DNA from 3 places in the Pseudobutyrivibrio sp. AR14 genome. Region 3 is predicted to be linked to each of the others. Evidence: predicted binding sites of a transcription regulator. Region 3 holds the regulator's gene; each other region holds the start of a gene.
The links. The regulator HrcA, encoded in region 3, represses chaperone genes, less so after heat shock. The targets are predictions, from matches to a motif close to TGTTAGCACTCNNNNNNNNNGAGTGCTAACA.
Positions count from the first base shown of each region.

Region 1 (3,289 bases), on a different contig from region 3:
GGCACTTGATGCAGCTAAAAGAGAACTTATGGAGGAGACAGGATATGAGTCAGATGACTGGAAATTCTTATTGTCAATTCCATCCAATCCTACCATAGCAGACAACTATGCCAATATTTTCTTGGCAAAAAATTGTCACAAGGTAAGTGGCCAGAATCTGGATGACACAGAGTTTTTAAATGTTGACCTATATACAAAAGAAGAGATTGATGCACTGATTGAGGCGGGAGATTTTCCACAGGTATCTCATGTGTTGGCCCTTCTTTTGGCGGAGAAGAATTAATGATAATAAATACAGGACAGAGGACTGATATTCCTGCATTTTATCCTGAGTGGTTTGCCAACAGATTAAGGGAGGGATTTGTCATGGTGAGAAATCCATACAACCCTCTGCAGGTGAGTCGATATAGGTTGGATAGAGAAGTGGTGGATGTCATTGGATTTTGCAGCAAGAATCCGGGGCCATTTTTTAAATACATGGATTTGCTGGATGGCTATGGGCAGTTTTGGTATGTGACTATAACTGGCTATGGCAAGGACATAGAGCCTGGGGTGCCGGATAAGGAGAAGGTCATGGAGGATTTTAAGTGGCTTTCTAAAAGAGTCGGGATTAATTCTGTGGGATGGCGCTACGACCCAATTTTTGTGGATGAAAAATACACTGTAGACTATCATTTGCAAAGATTTCAGGAGATGGCCGCCAATCTAGAGGGGTACACCAATCGAGTGGTTATCAGCTTCATAGATATATATGAAAAGGTAAAACGCAATTTCCCAGAGGCCAAGGGTGTTACTGCCGAAGAAAAGGTGTACCTGGGACAGAAAATGGTGGAGATAGCAGCAGCCCATGACATGGTGGTAAAGCCATGTGCAGAAGGTGATTTTCTGGCAAAATACGGAGCTGACTGCGGAGGCTGCATGACTATAGCTGACTATGAAAAAGCAATTGGCAAAAGCCTTGTAGTTCCAAAATCCAAGAACAAGCCAGCCAGAGAAAATTGCTCCTGCTACATCACAGCAGACATAGGAGCCTACGACACCTGTGCCCATTTCTGTAAATACTGCTACGCCAACAATGATATAAATCAAGTCAGAATCAACAGAGGATTCCACGATGTGAATTCTCCTCTTTTAATAGGAAACATAGGGCCAGATGATATTGTGACTGAGGCTGAGCAGCGCAGCTGGGTAGATAATCAGATGAATATTTTTCAGTTTATATAAGGTCTAGCTTGCCGGAATTATTAAATAATTATAAATTATTAGCACTCTCTCTTGATGAGTGCTAATTTTTATGTTAAAACATAATTAGAAAATTTGTGATAGTAATTTACAGGGAGAACACCAAGGGTTTAGGAGGTGAGAATATGAACATTCAGAAATTTACGCAGAAATCAATTGAGGCAATCAATGCCTGTGAAAAGATAGCAATGGATTATGGGAATCAGGAGCTGGAGCAGGAGCATCTTTTGATGGCGCTGTTGCGTCAGGAGAATGGATTGATTCCTTCATTGATTAGCAAGATGAATATAGATGTGGGCCAGTTTGAAAGTGCTGTGGATGCAGCTCTTCAGGCTAGAGTGAAGGTTCAAGGGGGCGACCTGAGAGTCGGTCAGCACCTTAATTACACGCTTACTTACGCTGAGGACGAGGCAAAGGCAATGCGAGATAGCTACGTTTCTGTAGAGCATCTTATGCTTGCCATGATTAAAAAGCCTAGTACTCCAGTGAAAAATATTTTCAAGCAGTTTGGAATCAATAGAGATACATTTCTTGCTGTACTTGCAACAGTTAGGGGAAATCAAACCGTAAATACGGATAATCCAGAAGCTACATATGACACTCTTGAAAAGTACGGCTATGATTTGGTAGAGCGAGCTAGAGAGAACAAGCTTGATCCAGTAATTGGTCGTGATGAAGAGATTAGAAATGTGATCAGAATCTTAAGTCGTAAGACTAAGAACAATCCGGTTCTTATCGGTGAGCCTGGTGTTGGTAAGACTGCAGTAGTAGAGGGACTAGCTCAGCGAATCGTCAGAGGAGATGTGCCAGATGGCCTTAAAAATAAAAAGGTATTCTCACTTGAAATCGGCTCTATGATTGCCGGCGCAAAATATCAGGGTGAATTCGAGGAAAGATTAAAGGCAGTCCTTGATGAAATCAAGAATTCTGACGGCGAGATTATTCTTTTCATAGATGAGCTTCACACAATCATCGGTGCAGGTAAAAATGGAAGTGGCGGATTGGATGCAGGCAATATGTTAAAGCCAATGCTTGCCCGTGGTGAGCTTCATTGTATCGGTGCCACAACACTTGATGAGTACAGAGAGTACATTGAAAAGGATGCAGCTCTTGAGAGACGTTTCCAGCCTGTAATGGTTGACGAGCCAACTGTAGAGGATACCATTTCAATTCTCCGTGGACTTAAGGAAAGATACGAGGTTTTCCACGGCGTAAAAATTACAGATGGCGCACTTGTAAGTGCAGCAACACTTTCTAATAGATATATATCCGATAGATTCCTTCCTGATAAGGCAATTGACCTTGTGGATGAGGCGTGTGCTCTTATTAAGACAGAGCTTGACTCTATGCCAGCAGAGCTTGATGAGATGAATCGTCGAGTTATGCAGCTTGAGATTGAGGAGGCCGCTCTTAAGAAGGAAAAGGACAAGCTTTCTCAGGATAGACTGGCAGATATTCAAAAGGAGCTTTCAGAGCTTAGAGACGAGTACAATACAAAGAAGGCTGCTTGGGACAATGAGAAAAAGCTGGTTGAGGATGTGGCAAAGGCCAAGGAAGAGCTTGATGATGTTCAGGGTCAGATAAAGATTGCTCAGCAAAAATACGACTTGGAGGAGGCTGCCAAGCTTCAGTACGGCAGACTTCCAGAACTACAGGCACAGCTTGCAGAAGCTGAGGAGAAGCTTAAGAGCAGAAATGAAAGTCTTGTACATGAGAATGTTTCTGAAGAGGAAATCGCCCGAATCATTTCTCGGTGGACAGGTATTCCTGTTGCTAAATTAAATGAGACTGAGCGTAGCAAGACACTTCATCTGGATGAGGAACTTCACAAGAGAGTAATGGGTCAGGACGATGCAGTAAAGCTTGTTTCAGAGGCGATTATTCGTTCAAAAGCTGGTATCAAAGACCCTAGCAAGCCAATCGGTTCATTCTTATTCTTAGGTCCTACAGGTGTTGGTAAGACAGAGCTTGCAAAGACACTTGCCCAGGCACTTTTCGATGATGAGAATGCAATGGTTAGACTTGATATGTCTGAGTACATGGAGAA
Region 1 is NZ_FMUY01000004.1:185,046-188,334, reverse strand. Features, by position in the region: gene BLP50_RS05285 (NUDIX hydrolase) at 1-283, shown strand, start outside; gene BLP50_RS05280 (DUF1848 domain-containing protein) at 283-1,224, shown strand; gene clpB (ATP-dependent chaperone ClpB) at 1,368-3,289, shown strand, end outside.
Region 1: the regulator HrcA is predicted to act here: its motif matches at 1,261-1,291, upstream of clpB (ATP-dependent chaperone ClpB).

Region 2 (3,289 bases), on a different contig from region 3:
CCAAGGAAATGATTAACTACGGTATGAAGACCCTGAAGGAAAGAGATTTCAAAAGCCTTCATTTTCTTGTGAATCGCCATAACTTAAAGGCTATGAAGAGCTACGCAGCCTTTGGTTTTAACAAGGTGGGAGAATGTGAGCTTTACGACCAGCCTATGTTTTGCTATGAGATGAAGCTTTAGGGGGAGATATGATTGCAGAGGAAATCAAAGAAGGGCTGAATGCCCGCCAGGATGTGGAGTATAGAGATTTTCAGTCAAACCTGATTCCAAATGTTAGCATTGATTATTTTGTGGGAGTCAGGACACCTGAACTTAGAAAATATGCCAAGGAGCTTGGCAAAAGAGATGATGTGTCAGCATTTTTAGATCAGTTGCCACACCAGCTGTTTGATGAAAATCAACTTCATGCATTTATTATTTCAGATATGAAAGACTACGGAAAATGTATGGAGAGGCTCAATCAATTTTTACCTTATGTAAATAATTGGGCCACATGCGACCAGATGTCTCCAAAGATTTTTAAGAAGCATAAAAAAGAATTGCTACAGGAGATTGATACCTGGATAAAGTCCGATGAGACGTATACAATTCGTTTCGCCATTAAGATGCTGATGGAGCATTTTTTAGATGAGGATTTTGACATTAAGTATGCCAAGATGGTAGCTAAGGTGCGCTCTGAGGAGTACTACGTAAATATGATGATTGCCTGGTATTTTGCTACGGCACTAGCCAAACAATACGATAACATTTTGCCATTTATTACTGAAAAAAAGCTAGAAAAGTGGACTCACAACAAGACTATTCAAAAGGCTGTAGAAAGTTTTAGAATCACTCCAGAGCAAAAAACGTATTTACGAACTTTAAAAATAAAATAATTTAAACAAAAAGAATCCCCAGCAATTTTACTTGCTGGGGATTTGGCATTTAGGAAAAATCCTGTATAAAAAGGGGGAAAAATGGTTAGCCTTCAATGGCTATGTATTTTGTCTCATCTTGCTGAGGGATTGCTTCTTTCTTAGGAATATTCAAGCTAAGTACACCATCCTTAAAGGCTGCGTGAATATCTTCCTGAGTAACTGCATCGCCTACGTAGAAGCTACGGCTGCAAGAACCAGTGTAACGCTCGCGGCGGATGTATTTGCCGTCATCATCTTTTTCATCATTGTTCTGATTAGTCTCGGCTTTGATTGTGAGATAGCCATCCTTAAGCTCTGCTTTAATATCTTCTTTTGCAAATCCAGGAAGATTCATATCAACTTGATATCCATTTTCATTTTCTTTTACATCAGTTGTCATCATACGTGAGAAGTCATTGTCATATGAGTGACCAAAACCTGTTACACGTGGTACTGAGAAGAAATCATCCATAAAATCATTTGAAAAAATACTAGGCATTAACATAATTACTACCTCCTTAAATATATATGATATTGTAATAATCCCGTTAGGTGACTGATGGGTCAGTCAAGTTGGTTCAGGAACATTTTGTTTTTATTTGTTCCCTTGTTGTAACTATGTTATACACCCTGAATTAGCACTCGTCAATAGAGAGTGCTAATAATTTATAATTATTTAAGAATTATTTTATAAATTGTCAGATAATGAGCTTGGGGCGGTGAACTGGGATAAGAAAAACCGCCAAAGAAAAATCCCCTTGGCCAGGCCAAAGGGATAAAGGGGAACACATCCTAATTAGTTTAGGTGGTCATATAAAGTTAAGTCGTAGTGTTTTGAGTACATATCGTCTAGGGTATTTACATCAATGGCACCACTGAACATCAACTTGTCAAAAGTTTGGTTGAATGTATTTTTCATATAGTCCTGATAACTTAAGTAAGCGAAAGTCTCTATGATAGAGGCGTTAGGCTTAAAAATGGTATCAAGGTTTATGATGTCTTCGTTTGGTAAATATGTGCTAGTGCTAAGTGAGAAAAAGCGGACCAATATAATCGGGCAAACAGGTGTAGAACTGTCATGGAAAAAGGCGGTTACACGTACAGCCTCGTCCATTCCTCCGCTGAGAACATAGCTTCCAATCTCTTCTGAAGTAATGGCGTAGTTGGCATCCTTTACCTCATAATTATCATAATCCTGGAAAGAAAGCACTGGCTCAGTTTTCCTTCCTTCGGTCTGTCTAGATTGATAAGTAAATTTATCTGCAGCAGTGGAAATCTTTTGAAGCTCGCTAAAAAGACCCATGTTTCCAATAGTGATAGCAGTATGGCGGGCAAATTCAATGAGCTCTATAAAGTTGTAAATTTTGTCGTCGGAAAAATCTGCAGGTTTAATGGCATCGATACTAGAGTCGCTAAAGAGCAGGTCGTTGTTGTTGTCTCGAATGTAAGAAATGGCTTTTTGAAATTCAGTGAAGCGACATCTGTGTAAATCAATATCCCGTAGGTCGTCCATAGATAACGGGACTTCTATTTCGTTGTCATTATTTGTCTCAATCTGATAATTCAGATGAGTCTTGAATAATATGTCATTCATAACCATATGACACCCTCCCACTTATAAGTATAATACCATATTTTGTACCAGTGGGGTAGTGTGACACTATATGTAGAATAAACTTTGTGTAAATATACTAAAATGGAGGGCGGGGAATTAGCGATATAATATAACGATTTGGCGTTATTTGGCTCTATTTGGCCCCAAATATCTCAACTGTAAGGTTTAATTTGCCCTTTTTTGAAAGTCCTCCCTCAGAGACAATGTTGAATTTTCCAAATCCACGGACTGAAACAGAGTCCCCAGCGGCTAGGATTTTATCGTTATTTTCTACGATGTGGCCGTTAACAGATACCTTTTTTTCGGTGAAATAAGGGATAGTATCCTTGCGGCTTAGGTTGTAAACTCGTGCGATGATTGCATCAGCCCTAGGAGATGCCACCTGGATAGTGGATTCCTTGAGATTGGCCTGCTTGTAGGACTCTGGCAGTTCAGAAAAAGAACATTTTACTGAGTTGCGGCCCACTGAGACAAAGTTTTCCAAAAGGTAATCGGCGGTGGATTCGTCTGCGTACATGTAGGCGTCCATGCCATCGACGAAGATGTCACCGAATTTTTTCCTATCTATTCCAAGGCTCATAAGGCTGCCTAGGTAGTCACGGTGGGTGTAAGCCTTGGCAAATTTCTTGGCAAGTGGCTCAATCTTGATACATTTAATAGGAAAAACTACTTCATAGCCAAAGTCTTTTTCGCTGCCAAAACGCACCATTTTTCTCTCGCAATTTTCATAGCCACCAAACAAATCGTAGGCGATAGGGGCAAATGATTTATCCCTA
Region 2 is NZ_FMUY01000004.1:188,976-192,264, reverse strand. Features, by position in the region: gene BLP50_RS05310 (GNAT family N-acetyltransferase) at 1-182, shown strand, start outside; gene BLP50_RS05305 (DNA alkylation repair protein) at 191-877, shown strand; gene BLP50_RS05300 (Hsp20/alpha crystallin family protein) at 963-1,403, opposite strand; gene BLP50_RS05295 (hypothetical protein) at 1,695-2,492, opposite strand; gene BLP50_RS05290 (YlmH/Sll1252 family protein) at 2,647-3,289, opposite strand, start outside.
Region 2: the regulator HrcA is predicted to act here: its motif matches at 1,532-1,562, upstream of BLP50_RS05300 (Hsp20/alpha crystallin family protein).

Region 3 (3,289 bases):
TAGCCTTCTCAGCTGCTTCCTTAAGTCTCTGAAGAGCCATCTTATCTGTTGAAAGATCTACACCTTCAGCTGCCTTAAACTCAGCAAGCATCCAATCTGTAATCTTCTGATCGAAATCATCACCACCAAGTCTGTTGTTACCAGCTGTAGCAAGAACTTCGATAACTCCATCACCAATCTCTATGATAGATACATCAAATGTACCACCACCAAGGTCATATACCATAATCTTCTGCTCCTGCTCATTATCAAGACCATAAGCAAGTGCAGCTGCTGTAGGCTCGTTGATGATACGCTTTACATCAAGACCTGCAATCTTACCAGCGTCCTTTGTAGCCTGACGCTGAGCATCGTTAAAGTAAGCAGGAACTGTAATAACAGCCTCTGTAACCTTTTCATTTAAGTAGCTCTCAGCATCGCTCTTAAGCTTCTGAAGAATCATAGCTGAAATCTGCTGTGGGCTATACTTCTTATCATCGATGATACGGCCATTGTCTGTACCCATATCTCTCTTGATAGAAGAAATTGTCTTCTCAGCGTTTGTAACTGCCTGACGCTTTGCAGGCTCACCAACAAGTCTCTCACCTGTCTTTGTAAATGCAACGATAGATGGTGTTGTTCTAGCGCCCTCTGTATTTGCGATAACAGTTGGCTTACCACCTTCCATAACAGCAACGCAGCTGTTAGTTGTTCCTAAATCGATACCAATAATCTTTCCCATGATTTATATCCTCCTACTTAATAAATCTTACTAATTAAGTCTTTCTTAATTTGATTGTCGATTTGCTCGACTTATAAAATCATTTTAGTTCGCAACCTTAACCATTGAATGACGGACTACAGTGTCGTTATACATGTAACCCTTCTGGAATTCCTCCACTACGATGTTCTCGCCAACTTCCTCATCCTCAACGTGCATTACTGCATTGTGGAAGTCTGGATTGAATTCCTGACCTACAGCCTCGATTGGCTTTACACCAACCTCTTCAAGTGTTGTAAGTAATTGCTTGTATATCATAAGCATTCCATCTGCAAATGGATCTGCCCCTTCCTCAACTGTAGCAAGACCTCTTTCGAAATTGTCTACTACAGGGAGAATCTTTTCTACGATGCTCTTTGCACCTGTTGCAAACATCTGAGACTTCTCAATTTCAGTTCTACGTCTGAAATTTTCAAACTCAGCCATCTGACGCATTACCTTGTCATTAAGCTGCTCAATCTGCTCGTCTCTCTTATCTTTTTTCTTTTCTTTTTTCTTTAAGCTTTTTTTTGAATCCTTATCATCCTTAGCTTCGGCTTCTTGTGCCTCTGCTTCAGGAGCGGCTTCTTCGGTCATCTCTTCAGCATTTTCCACAGCTTCTTTAACTGCTTCTTCTGTAGAGAACTCTTCCATTTTTTCTTTATTCTCTGCCACTATTATTTCTCCTTATATCTATCATGTATCTTTGCCTTCTTTTTTCAGGAGCTTATCAAGCTGCCCCTTAAGGCTCTTTATATTATCAACAACATTCTCATAATCCATTCGCTTAGGACCTACGATACCAATAGTACCCTTAACACCATCACCAAGCTCATATGTTGCTGTAACAATCGAACAGTCCTTCATAGTGGAAATTGGGCTCTCATCACCGATGTATACTTGGATGCCTGTCTCCTCATCAGATGACTTATCAGTAAGGAGCTCAATCAAAGACTGTTTTTCTTCAAATGTATCAAGAAGTTCTGATGCCTTCTTAGAATCAGATAACTCTGGGTACTTAAAAATATTGGTAGCACCAGAAGTATATACCTGCAAATCCTCATCCTGAGTAATTGTCTCAGCTACTGTATCAAGAACCTGAGAGATAATCTCATCGTGAATACCAGCCTGTTCCTTAAGCTTAGAAATAACTGCCAAATTAATTTGGTCAATTGAAAGTCCATTTAGATTAGTATTTAAAAGCATATTAAGCTTAAGTAATGTCTCATTATCAAGTGGCTTGTCCACATTAATGATTTTGTTCTTAACTATGTTGCCATCCATGACAACTACTGAAAGCAATTGATTCTCATCAACAGCTGAAAGCTGGATAAACTTTAATCTATTTGAAATAACTGATGGAGCAGAAACCAATGTAGCATACTGAGTGTTTGTAGCTAGTACCTTTGCCACATTCTTAAGGAGTGTCTCCATTTTCTCCTCTCGCTCTATCATCCATTCCTTCATATCTGAAACTTCCTTATCTTTTGAAGCAATCAGATTGTTAACATAGAATCTGTAGCCCTTATCAGAAGGAATACGACCTGCGGAAGTATGAGGCTGAACTATATAACCTAAATCCTCTAAATCCGACATCTCATTTCTAATAGTAGCGGAACTGAGATTCAAATCAGTATATTTTGAAATGGTACGGGAACCAACCGGCTCACCCGTCTCCAGATAGTTTTTGATAATTGCATTTAAAATCTTAACTTTTCTCTCATCAAGCTCTGTATCAGCCATACATTCACCTCACTTCAAGAAGAAATTAGTAATCAATAATTTAAATACTTTTCTTGTTAGCACTCATCTCAATGGAGTGCTAATCATTTTCTGATGTTAATTTACACCTACATAAAAGGTTTGTCAACCGACTTTAGACTTTTTTTATAAATCCTTTATTTCTTTAATATAAAAGGATTTTTCATTACCCCATTTCACAATAATGGCACATTTTTTTATTAATATTTATTGTAGTGATTTGCCGATGACCATTAACCAGCGCAAAAGGATTGTTTTATGGAATCAGGTGTTTACACTCAGTTAAAAACAATGGTTAATAGCTTCACTCTTCCGGGAGCCGTCTTCTCAGTGGAAAAAAACACAGATGGCTCTTGTGGTGATGTGCGCTTTTTTGCAATCAATGAAGCCTTCAAAAGGGGCTATTACGACATGTTTATAGCAGCAAATGATTGTAATAATAAAACTATAACCTATGATGAAATCCACACTCTAATCGAAGGACAACCATATACTACCAACCTTCCAAAAGAACCTAATTTTGAAGAAATCTGCTTTCGAGCAGCATGGAAAGGCGAGCATATTCACACATATGTAGATACCAGAAAACTGTACGGTTATTGGACCGAGGATATCTTGCTCCCTGTAGAATGTTCTCATCCAGATAATATTTCTTACTGTCTGTTTCTTTATACACTAAACAAAGATTTAGACGCTGGAAAATATGCTGCAGTATCACCTGACGTTTCAAGCTTTGTATTAAAAACTTGCTTAGAGCTTAGAGATGAGACCGAATTCTATTCAAGTATG
Region 3 is NZ_FMUY01000002.1:218,515-221,803, reverse strand. Features, by position in the region: gene dnaK (molecular chaperone DnaK) at 1-721, opposite strand, end outside; gene grpE (nucleotide exchange factor GrpE) at 806-1,393, opposite strand; gene hrcA (heat-inducible transcriptional repressor HrcA) at 1,436-2,482, opposite strand; gene BLP50_RS02780 (sensor domain-containing diguanylate cyclase) at 2,759-3,289, shown strand, end outside.